One region of the Kitasatospora sp. NPDC056138 genome, then DNA from elsewhere that is predicted to be linked to it. Evidence: riboswitches for the same ligand, from Rfam matches in the RefSeq annotation. Region 1 holds a riboswitch; each other region holds the start of a gene.
What was found. A riboswitch is a leader RNA that binds a small molecule or an ion and turns the genes downstream of it on or off. The one in region 1 is predicted to bind cyclic di-AMP.

Region 1 (2,190 bases):
TCGCCTGCCAGCCGGCCAGCTCGGCGGGCCGGTAGTGGTCGCCGTGCTCACCCCGGTGCTCCAGCAGCTCCACCACGGTGGAGGCGGTGGTGGTGGCCCACATCTTCACGGCGTTGTCGAGCTTCTCCTCCTCGGTCTTGCCGAGTCCTGCCGCGCAGTCCCAGACCACCGGGGCGTCCGCGCGGCCGAGGTCGAGGACGAAGCCGAGGTCCACGTGACCGCTCCCGCCGTCCCCCGGGTGCTCACGGACGGCCACCGCCGTGGTCCCCGGACCCCGGACCACCTCGCCGTCCACCGTGAACTCCACGCCGAACTGCGCCATTTCGCGGACCACGCTGCGCTGGATGACGGCCATTCGGTCCTGCGGACGCACGGGCGGGCTCCTAGCTCGAATAAATGATCGGTAAGTCGAACGCGAGGCGAGATTATCGGCCGCGGGCCCCGGCGGGAAACGGACCGTCAGTTACGCCGGGTGCGGGCGGGGTGACGGAGGTCACCGGGGATTCTTCCGGGGGTGCCGGAGCGTGCCCGAATGCGTGCAGACGGTGTGATTCGTGACCATCTGTACCAATCTGTCCGGCCGATCGTGACGGCGGGGGCTGCACAGAGCAGTCCGCCCTGGCCGGAGAGTGACCTCGGGCCCCGATGTCTTTATGTCTTCCTTATGTCCGGACTGAGACGGGCTTGCTCTGTGTACGTCGGATCGGTTTTTCTACTCACCCAGCCCGGCCACCGTCCGGGTCGGCCCGCCGGGTGGAACGCCGAGTCCTGCCGCTGCCCGGGGGCTGCACTTCAGCGCAGTGCACGGCAGGAGCGGGGGACCCACAGGTAAGTCGCCGAGCCCGGAGATCCGGGACGGCTAGGGGTGAAGCCGCATCCGTGCGGCCGGGCTACTCCCTGCCCGAACCCGACAGCTCACCTCGCAGGCGTCGGAGAGGACTCCCCCCATGTCCGCACAGGACAACCGTCGTTCCCGCCTGCCCCGATTCGCCCGCCTCGCGGTCGTCGCCGGTGTGACCGGTGCCGCTCTCGCGCTGCCCGCCACCGTGGTGACCGCCCAGGCCGCCCCGGCCTACACCTCTCCGGTGGCCAACCCGCACCTCGGCACCCCGTACCACGCGGCCGGTTCCGCATGGGCCAGCGGCTACCACACCGGGGTGGACTTCCTGGTCGCCACCGGCACCACCGTCAAGGCGGTCACCACCGGCACCGTGGTCGCCACCGGCTGGGGCGGCTCGTACGGCAACCAGGTCGTGATCAGGCACACCGACGGCAAGTACTCCGAGTACGCCCACCTCTCGGCGATCACCGTGAAGACCGGGCAGTCCGTGGGGACCGGCCAGCAGATCGGCCGCTCCGGCGCCACCGGCAACGTCACCGGCCCGCACCTGCACTTCGAGGTCCGCACCGGCCCGGCGTACGGCTCCGACATCAACCCGGTGAGCTACCTCGCCGCCCACGGCGTCCGGGTCTGACGCACCCCCGGTCACATCCCGCCCCGCTGCCGTGCGCCGCGTGCCACCGCGGTCCCGCCGCAGCGCTCCCCGTCGCGGCGGGGGAGGGGTGGGGCGGACCGGCTGCAGGACGTCGCGGTGGCAGGAGCGGGCCGTCCGGGCCCCTGGGGAGTGGGCCCGTGCGCTGCCGCCGGCCCGGCCTTCGGGCGGATCCGGCCGCGCGGGCCGGCGCCGACCTGACGCCGGCACAGACGACTTCGGGCCCCTGGCCGACGGTCAATCCGGGGGGCAGGGGCCCCGATTGGTTTGAGCGGGTGACGAGAATCGAACTCGCGTGACCAGTTTGGAAGACTGGGGCTCTACCATTGAGCTACACCCGCATGCCGGAACTGCGCACACGACGCCCCCGAGCACCTGTCGGTCACGAGGACGGGGTCAGCCTACCTGGTTCGGTCGGTTGCTTGCACACTGCTTTCGGTTCCGGGCATGTCCGACGGCCTCGCGATATAGCGGCGAGGGCGGACCGGCCGACGTGTACGCTTCCTCTCGGCACCACGGGGTGTGGCGCAGTTTGGTAGCGCGTCCGCTTTGGGAGCGGAAGGCCGTCGGTTCGAATCCGGTCACCCCGACAGTGCGGCAGGGTCTCGTCTGAGGGCGGGGCCCTGTTGGCTTTCCCGGGACTCCTGGCGTTCCGGAGGCGGTTCGGGCAACCTGGAATGTTGATCGTTCACCAAGT
Region 2 (2,190 bases), on a different contig from region 1:
GGGAGTGGACGGTGCCGGGCCTGCCCGAGCTGCTGGTGACGGAGTTCGCGGAGCTGGCACCGGAGCCGGGCACCGAGGAGATCGAGGAGTACCTGGCGGGCACGGGGGCCTGATCGCGCGCCGTCGGCCGGGAACCGCCCTCGGGGGTGTCCGGCGGGCCCGCACCGCGCACGGCGGGCCCGCCGGAGGTTCCTGCCGGTCGGCCTACGGCTGGAGGCCGTGGGACCGGAGCCAGGCGAGCGAGTCGACCGGGGCCCCGCCGCCGGGGCGGACCTCCAGGTGGAGGTGCGGACCGATGGGGGCGCCTCCCGACCGGAGGCCGGGGCAGTTCCCGGTCGTACCGACCTTGCCGAGCCGGGTGCCGGCGGCGACCGGGCCGGAGGCGGCGGAGATGGCGGAGAGGTGGCAGTACCAGATCTCGGTGCCGTCGGGCAGGGTCTGGATCACCCGGTACCCGTACGCACCGGACCAGCCGGCCGAGGTGACCGTGCCCGCGCCGAGGGCGGTGACCGGGGTGCCGGTCGGGGCCGCGAAGTCCAGGCCGGTGTTCAGGTGGGCCCAGTGCGAAGCGGCCGGGGAGGACTGCGCCGCGAGGGTGTAGTTGACGGTCGGCAGCTCCAGGGTGCCGAGCCGGTCGCGCTCGGCCGTGCTCTGGGTCTCGGCCGTGGCCTGGGCTTCGGCCGTGGTCTGAGCCTCGGCCGTGACCTGAGCCCCGGCCTGCTGGGCGGCCCGCTTGGCCTCGGCCTCCTGTGCGGCGGCCAGCCGGGCGGACTCCTCGACCGAGGTGCGCTGGCCGTCGGCCTGCTGCTGGATCCGGGCGGCGAGGGCCAGTCCGGGGTCGGCGGAGAGGACGTGCTCCGAAGCCGTGTCCGGGACCGAGAGCGCCGGTGCGGGGGCGGGCGGCTGGGCGGGGGTGGCCGCGGCGGCCGACCCCGCGGTGGCGAGTCCGGTGGCGCCCAGGCCGGCGGCCATCGCGGTCACGCCGAGCAGCGAGCCGCCGGTGCGCGGCTGACGGGGCATCCGGTGCCGGGCCGCCGCGTCGGTGTCGACGGCCTGCTCCTGCGGGGGTTCGAGCAGCTGGGTGCCGAACCCGAGCGTGCCGATCCCGAGGTTGGCGGGGGTGTGCGACAAGGACGCCACGGAGGCGCGCTCCTTTCCTTCCTTCGCGCCGACCGGGTTAGCTGACGGGTTCGGAGCAGGAAGGTCTCCTACGGGCGGACCGAGGCCCACCCGATTCACCCCAGGAACGTGGTTCCCCGGCTCCCGGGCCCGCCGCACGGGCAGGCCCAGAGGATTGGGCGACGGCGCACGGTGCCGTTCGGGTACGGCGTTGCCGACCGCGCTGCGTTATCAAACGTTAATCCGAGAAGCCCATGATTCCAAGCTGCGCGATTGGTGCAGTCCTGGCTTCCTGGGGCGCAATGGGCGATTTGTGACGATTGGCCAGCTCGCCCCATGACGGCCCGTTATCCACCGGAGGGCTCAGCCCCGGGCCTGCCGGTCCCACTCGGCGAAGGTCGTCCCGGCGATCGCCCAGTTCTCGCGCGGCAGTTCCTCGATCGCCACCCAGATGTTCTCCGGCTTCACACCGGTGATCCGGGCGTAGGCCTCGGTGAGTTCGCGCGCGATCTCGGCCTTCTGCTCCTCGGTGCGACCGGCCAGCTGCTTGACGTTGATGAACGGCATGACGACTCCCCACGGTCCGGCTCTGCGATCAGCCGCACCGTACCGCACGGTCCGGCGGACCACCTTGACGGCTAAGGCTATTAGCCTTAGCTTTATGGCTACAGGAAGCAGCCAACAACAGTGGAGGCAGTACATGTCGGACACCCGGTACCTCGACGTCCCCGGCGGCCGGATCGCGTTCGACGACAGCGGCACGCCCACCGACGGCACCCCGGTGGTGCTGCTGCCCGGGATGCTCGACTCCCGCGCCTCGTACCGGTACCTGCGGCCGCTGCTCACCGCGGCCGGCCACCGGGTGGTCACCATGGACCTGCGTGGCTTCGGCGAGTCCTCGATCGCCTGGGACGACTACTCCCCCGGCGCGATCGCGGACGACGTGCTCGCCCTGCTCGACCACCTGGGCATCGAGCGGGCCGTCCTGGTCGGCAACTCGTACACCGGCGCCACCGTGGTCGAAGCGGCCGGGCGCGCCCCCGTACGGGTGGCCGGGATCGCCCTGATCGA
Region 3 (2,190 bases), on a different contig from region 1:
GGCGCGGGCCAGCCGCTGCGTGCCCGGCAGGGGGGAACGGCGGTGCATCGACATCGGGGCGGCTGCTCCATTCGTCCTCGGCTAAGGTCCGGGGCCAGACGTTAGCGAGTCCGGAGGATCTAGTCCAAACCCCTGTAACACCGAATATTTGGCCACTAATAGGACATCAACTCGACTTTCCGGAAACGCCGCAGGCCCGGCCCCCACGGGGAGGGCCGGGCCTGCGGTCGATCGGGTACGGGTCAGACCCGGACGATCGCCGAGATGGGCAGCACGGTGGCGCTCATGTACTGGACGGGCTTGCCGGCCCGCGGCGCGTGGATGACCTGACCGCCGCCCACGTACATGCCGACGTGGTGCTGGTCGTCGTAGAAGATGATCAGGTCACCGGGACGGGCGTTGGAGATGTCGGTGCCCATGTTGGTGCCGGCCGAGGCCTGCTCCTGCGAGGTGCGCGGCAGCGAGACACCGGCCTTGGCGTACGCCCACTGCATCAGACCCGAGCAGTCGAAGGCGTCCGGACCGGTGGCACCCCAGAGGTAGGGCTTGCCCTCCTGCGACTCGGCGGCGGCCACCGCGGCGGCGGCGTACGAACCGGACGGCACGTTGACGCTGCCGCCGGCCCTGCTGCCACCGCTCTTGCTGCTGCTGCCTGAACCACCGGAACCACCTGAACCACCGGAGGAGAGGTCGGCGCGGCTGCTGTCGCGCGAGGCGCGGGCGCTGGCGGCCGCATCGGCGGCGGCCTTGTCCTGGGCGGCCTGCAGCGCCTCGCGCTCCTGCTGGGTCAGGGTGTCGAGCAGCGCCTTGGCCTGCGCCAGCTTGGCCTGGACCTCGTCCTTCGACGTCTTCAGGTCCTTGGTGGTGGCATCCAGCTCGGCCAGCTTCTGCTGGGCTTCGGCCTTCTGCTGGTCGAGCTTCTCCTGCTCGCCCTTGAGCGTCTTGAGCGCATCGGCCTGCGAGAGGCCGACCTGCTGGATCGAGTCGGCCCTGGAGAGGAAGGAGTCCGGCGAGCTGGAGAGCATCAGCTGGACCGTCGGGGAGATGCCACCGTTGCGGTACTGCTCCGCCGCGATCTCGGCGAGCCCCTGCTGGACGGTGCTCACCCGATCCTGCTGCCGAGCCACCTGGTCCTGCAGGTCACTGACCTGCTTCTGCAGGGTCTGCTGCTTCTCGGTCGCCGCGTTGAACTTCTCGGTGGCGGCCTCGGCCTGCCCGTCGAGCTGGTCGACCTGGGTCGCGACCTCGTCCTTGGTCGGCTTCGGGTCGGCGTGCGCACCGGTCTGTGCGGAGAGCGCCACCGCGGTCGCGGCCGCCGCGGTCAGGATGGTGACGCGGGTACGGCTTGCAGGCTTGGGACGACGATGGGACGCCACGAAGGCGGACTCCTTCTTCCTACGTCCGCCTACCGGGTGAGCTGACGGGTTCGGGCTGGAAGAGATGCCCTACGACGCCTCACCGGCCACCGTCCACGACGGCCGGCCGACCTGGCGCCGATTCACCCCGAGGAACGTGGTTCCCCGGCTCCGATCCGCAGCACCCCTGATGGGGCTTCCCCGTAAGGCAGTTGGACTGCCCCGCTGCCTCTCGGACTCGGCGGGAACCCCCGCCGCCACCCTGATTGAGTGATCGACTGTGCGGTGGTTCAGGTCACGACACTAGTAACGAAACCGTGATCCGTTCAAATCCTTGTCAGAAAAAATTCTGAATCACCGACAAGTTCGTTTGTGAATCGACCCGGAGTGACGGTCCCGGCACGATCGGCTGACGGACTTTCAGCGGAAAGGCCCGCGGAAGTGCTCTGCATCACAGGACGATTTCGGCGGCCGAACACCGCGTGCCCGACCCCGGCAGCTGTCGGCCGTCAGACGCGGCGGATGGTGAGGATCGACATCGCGTCCGCCTGCATCGTCCGCACCACGTCACCGGTGTGCGGGGCGTGCACCACCATGCCGTTGCCGATGTACATCCCGACGTGGTGCGCGTCATTGCCGTAGATGACCAGGTCGCCGGGCTGCGCCTGGGCGAGCGAGGGCACCTTGGTCCCGACGCTGGCCTGCTCCTGCGAGGTGCGCGGCAGCGAGACACCGGCCTGCGCGTAGGCCCACTGCATCAGACCCGAGCAGTCGAACGTGCTCGGCCCCTCGGCGCCCCAGACGTAGTCCGAGCCGCGCTTGTTCAACGCCGCGG
Region 4 (2,190 bases), on a different contig from region 1:
TCGTCGAGGCCGACCTCGACCTCGACCGTGGGGTTGCCACGCGAGTCGAGAATCTCACGGGCTACGACGACATCAATGGACGGCACGAGGCATCTCCTAGCGGAAGCAGGTCCTACGGACAGAGGGTGCAGTCTGCGGACGATTGCGGAGTCGTTACGACCAGAGCCTAACCGCACCGGGCCCTCTGGCCACGCTGGCCTTGGCCCCGTCTCAGCGTGTGGCCCGCTACTCGCCGGTAGTTCACCTGAATGACGACGAGTGGGCCGTTTCCGCAGCACGCGCGGAAACGGCCCCTCATGCCACGGGGGATCAGCTCAGGTGCAGCACCTGGCCGGGGACGATCAGGTCGGCGTTGCCGCCGATGGTGGAGCGGTTGGCATCGTAGAGGTGCTGCCAGCCGCCGGAGAGGTGCTGGGCCTGGGCGATGCCCGACAGCGTGTCACCGTCCCTGACGGTGTAGCTGTCACCGGAGGCGCTCTGCGTGGTGGCGGCCGCCGGAGCCGGGCTCTGGGCCGGGGCCTGCCGGGCCGGGGCCTGCTGGGCGGCGCCACCGGCGAACTGGTTGTAGATGCTCTGGTGGCTGGTCCAGTACCAGCCGCCGTTCTTCTGGTACCAGTACTTGCCGGAACCGGCGTCGTACCCGGCGTGGCCGGGGAAGCTCGGGGCGGCACTCGACGGGGAAGCGTCCTGCGAGGACTGCTTCTTGGCGCTGCTGCTCTTGGTGCTGCTGCTCTTGCTGCTGTACGAGCTGGACTTGGAGCTGCCGGTGTCGACGTCGGCCGCCGAACCGTCCTTGCCCAGGCCCGCCTCGACCGAGCAGACCGGCCAGGCGCCGGGCCCCTGCGAGGCGAGGACCTTCTGGGCGACGGCGATCTGCTGGCCCTTGCTCGCGTGGTTGGCCTGGTCGGCGTACTGGCCGCCGCCGTACGCCTTCCACGTGCTGGAGGTGAACTGGAGACCGCCGTAGAAGCCATTGCCGGTGTTGATGCTCCAGTCGCCGCCGCTCTCGCACTCGGCGACCTTGTCCCAGGTCGACACGGAGGCGGCGTGCGCGCCGGTGGCGGCGAGCAGCGGCATCGCGAGGCCGACGCCGGCCACACCGGCGACGGCGATGGCCTTCTCGGCCTGGGTCTTTCGACGGTGACGGCCCGAACCGGTGAACAGCATGAAGGTGTCCTCTCCGCACGCCTGCGAGGTGAGCTGTCGGGTTCGGACCGGGAGGTTGGCCCGGCCGCGGTAGGCGGGACAGGAATGGCTTCCTGCCCTGCTGAGGCGGCTTCACCCCAAGCCGTGGGGACGGCGACGAAACCTGGGTCCCCCGCCCTTGCCCAAGGGTTCTGGTCGGTGTCCCGAGGCGCGGCGGGCAAGGTTTGGCGTTCCGCGCAACGGGGTTCGCAACTGCGAACTCAACGGAGACTACGCATACCCTCACACCAATCACAAGCTCATATCCCGTACATCACACGGGAATTACGGTCTGTTTATGTGCGCTTACAAACGGTGTGGCTTTGTCCGGTTTGATGCGTATTCAGAGAGTCGCAAACAGGGCAAATCAGACACGCCGTCAGCCCGACACGCCCGGTTTGCCTGGTGTCCGGAAGCCTCCGGACACCATGTGGCACATCTCACCGAAATCCCAAGAATGACTGCCGGATTGCGGGGAAGATCAGCGCTGTTGCGCGGTAAAGGAAACCGGCAGTTCGCGCAGTCCACGCATGATCAGACCACCTCGCCAGCGCAGTTCAGCGGGGTCGGCGGCGAGTTGAAGGTCCGGCAGCCGGGTGAGCAGCGTCGCCAGCGCGGCCTGCCCCTCGAGTCGGGCCAGCGGGGCGCCGATGCAGTAGTGGATGCCGTGGCCGAAACCCAGGTGCGGATTGTCCTTTCGCGCCAGATCCAGGGTGTTCTCCTCGGCGAACCTGGCCGGGTCGCGGTCCGCGGCCGCGAGTACCACCAGCACCGGGTCCCCGACCGGGATCTCCACGCCGCCGATGCTCAGCGGGCGGGTCGCGAACCGCCAGGTGGCCAGCTCCACCGGACCGTCGTAGCGCAGGAGTTCCTCCACGCCGGTGGCCAGCAGCTCCTTCTCCCCGCGCAGAACCGACTCCTGCAGCCGGGCCCGCTGCTCCGGGTGGCGGAGCAGCGCGAACAGGCCGTTGCCGATGAGGTTGACGGTGGTCTCGAAGCCCGCGA

Region 2: linked by a shared signal. The riboswitch ahead of ACFC1R_RS22005 (M23 family metallopeptidase) and the one ahead of ACFC1R_RS29280 (M23 family metallopeptidase) in region 1 are both predicted to bind cyclic di-AMP.
Region 3: linked by a shared signal. The riboswitch ahead of ACFC1R_RS05805 (NlpC/P60 family protein) and the one ahead of ACFC1R_RS29280 (M23 family metallopeptidase) in region 1 are both predicted to bind cyclic di-AMP.
Region 4: linked by a shared signal. The riboswitch ahead of ACFC1R_RS14555 (transglycosylase family protein) and the one ahead of ACFC1R_RS29280 (M23 family metallopeptidase) in region 1 are both predicted to bind cyclic di-AMP.

The regions. Positions count from the first base shown of each region.
Region 1 is NZ_JBHJVK010000060.1:41,402-43,591, forward strand. It holds gene ACFC1R_RS29275 (DUF6348 family protein) at 1-373, opposite strand, end outside; cyclic di-AMP (ydaO/yuaA leader) riboswitch at 787-942, shown strand; partial or broken gene ACFC1R_RS29280 (M23 family metallopeptidase) at 1,092-1,475, shown strand; tRNA gene ACFC1R_RS29285 (tRNA-Gly) at 1,764-1,834, opposite strand; tRNA gene ACFC1R_RS29290 (tRNA-Pro) at 2,010-2,083, shown strand.
Region 2 is NZ_JBHJVK010000036.1:64,095-66,284, reverse strand. It holds gene ACFC1R_RS22010 (hypothetical protein) at 1-113, shown strand, start outside; gene ACFC1R_RS22005 (M23 family metallopeptidase) at 205-1,140, opposite strand; cyclic di-AMP (ydaO/yuaA leader) riboswitch at 1,153-1,311, opposite strand; gene ACFC1R_RS22000 (2-hydroxymuconate tautomerase) at 1,483-1,686, opposite strand; gene ACFC1R_RS21995 (alpha/beta fold hydrolase) at 1,820-2,190, shown strand, end outside.
Region 3 is NZ_JBHJVK010000005.1:179,651-181,840, reverse strand. It holds gene ACFC1R_RS05810 (NlpC/P60 family protein) at 1-54, opposite strand, end outside; gene ACFC1R_RS05805 (NlpC/P60 family protein) at 243-1,376, opposite strand; cyclic di-AMP (ydaO/yuaA leader) riboswitch at 1,387-1,563, opposite strand; gene ACFC1R_RS05800 (NlpC/P60 family protein) at 1,865-2,190, opposite strand, start outside.
Region 4 is NZ_JBHJVK010000019.1:13,469-15,658, reverse strand. It holds gene eno (phosphopyruvate hydratase) at 1-86, opposite strand, end outside; gene ACFC1R_RS14555 (transglycosylase family protein) at 310-1,167, opposite strand; cyclic di-AMP (ydaO/yuaA leader) riboswitch at 1,172-1,372, opposite strand; gene ACFC1R_RS14550 (cytochrome P450) at 1,667-2,190, opposite strand, start outside.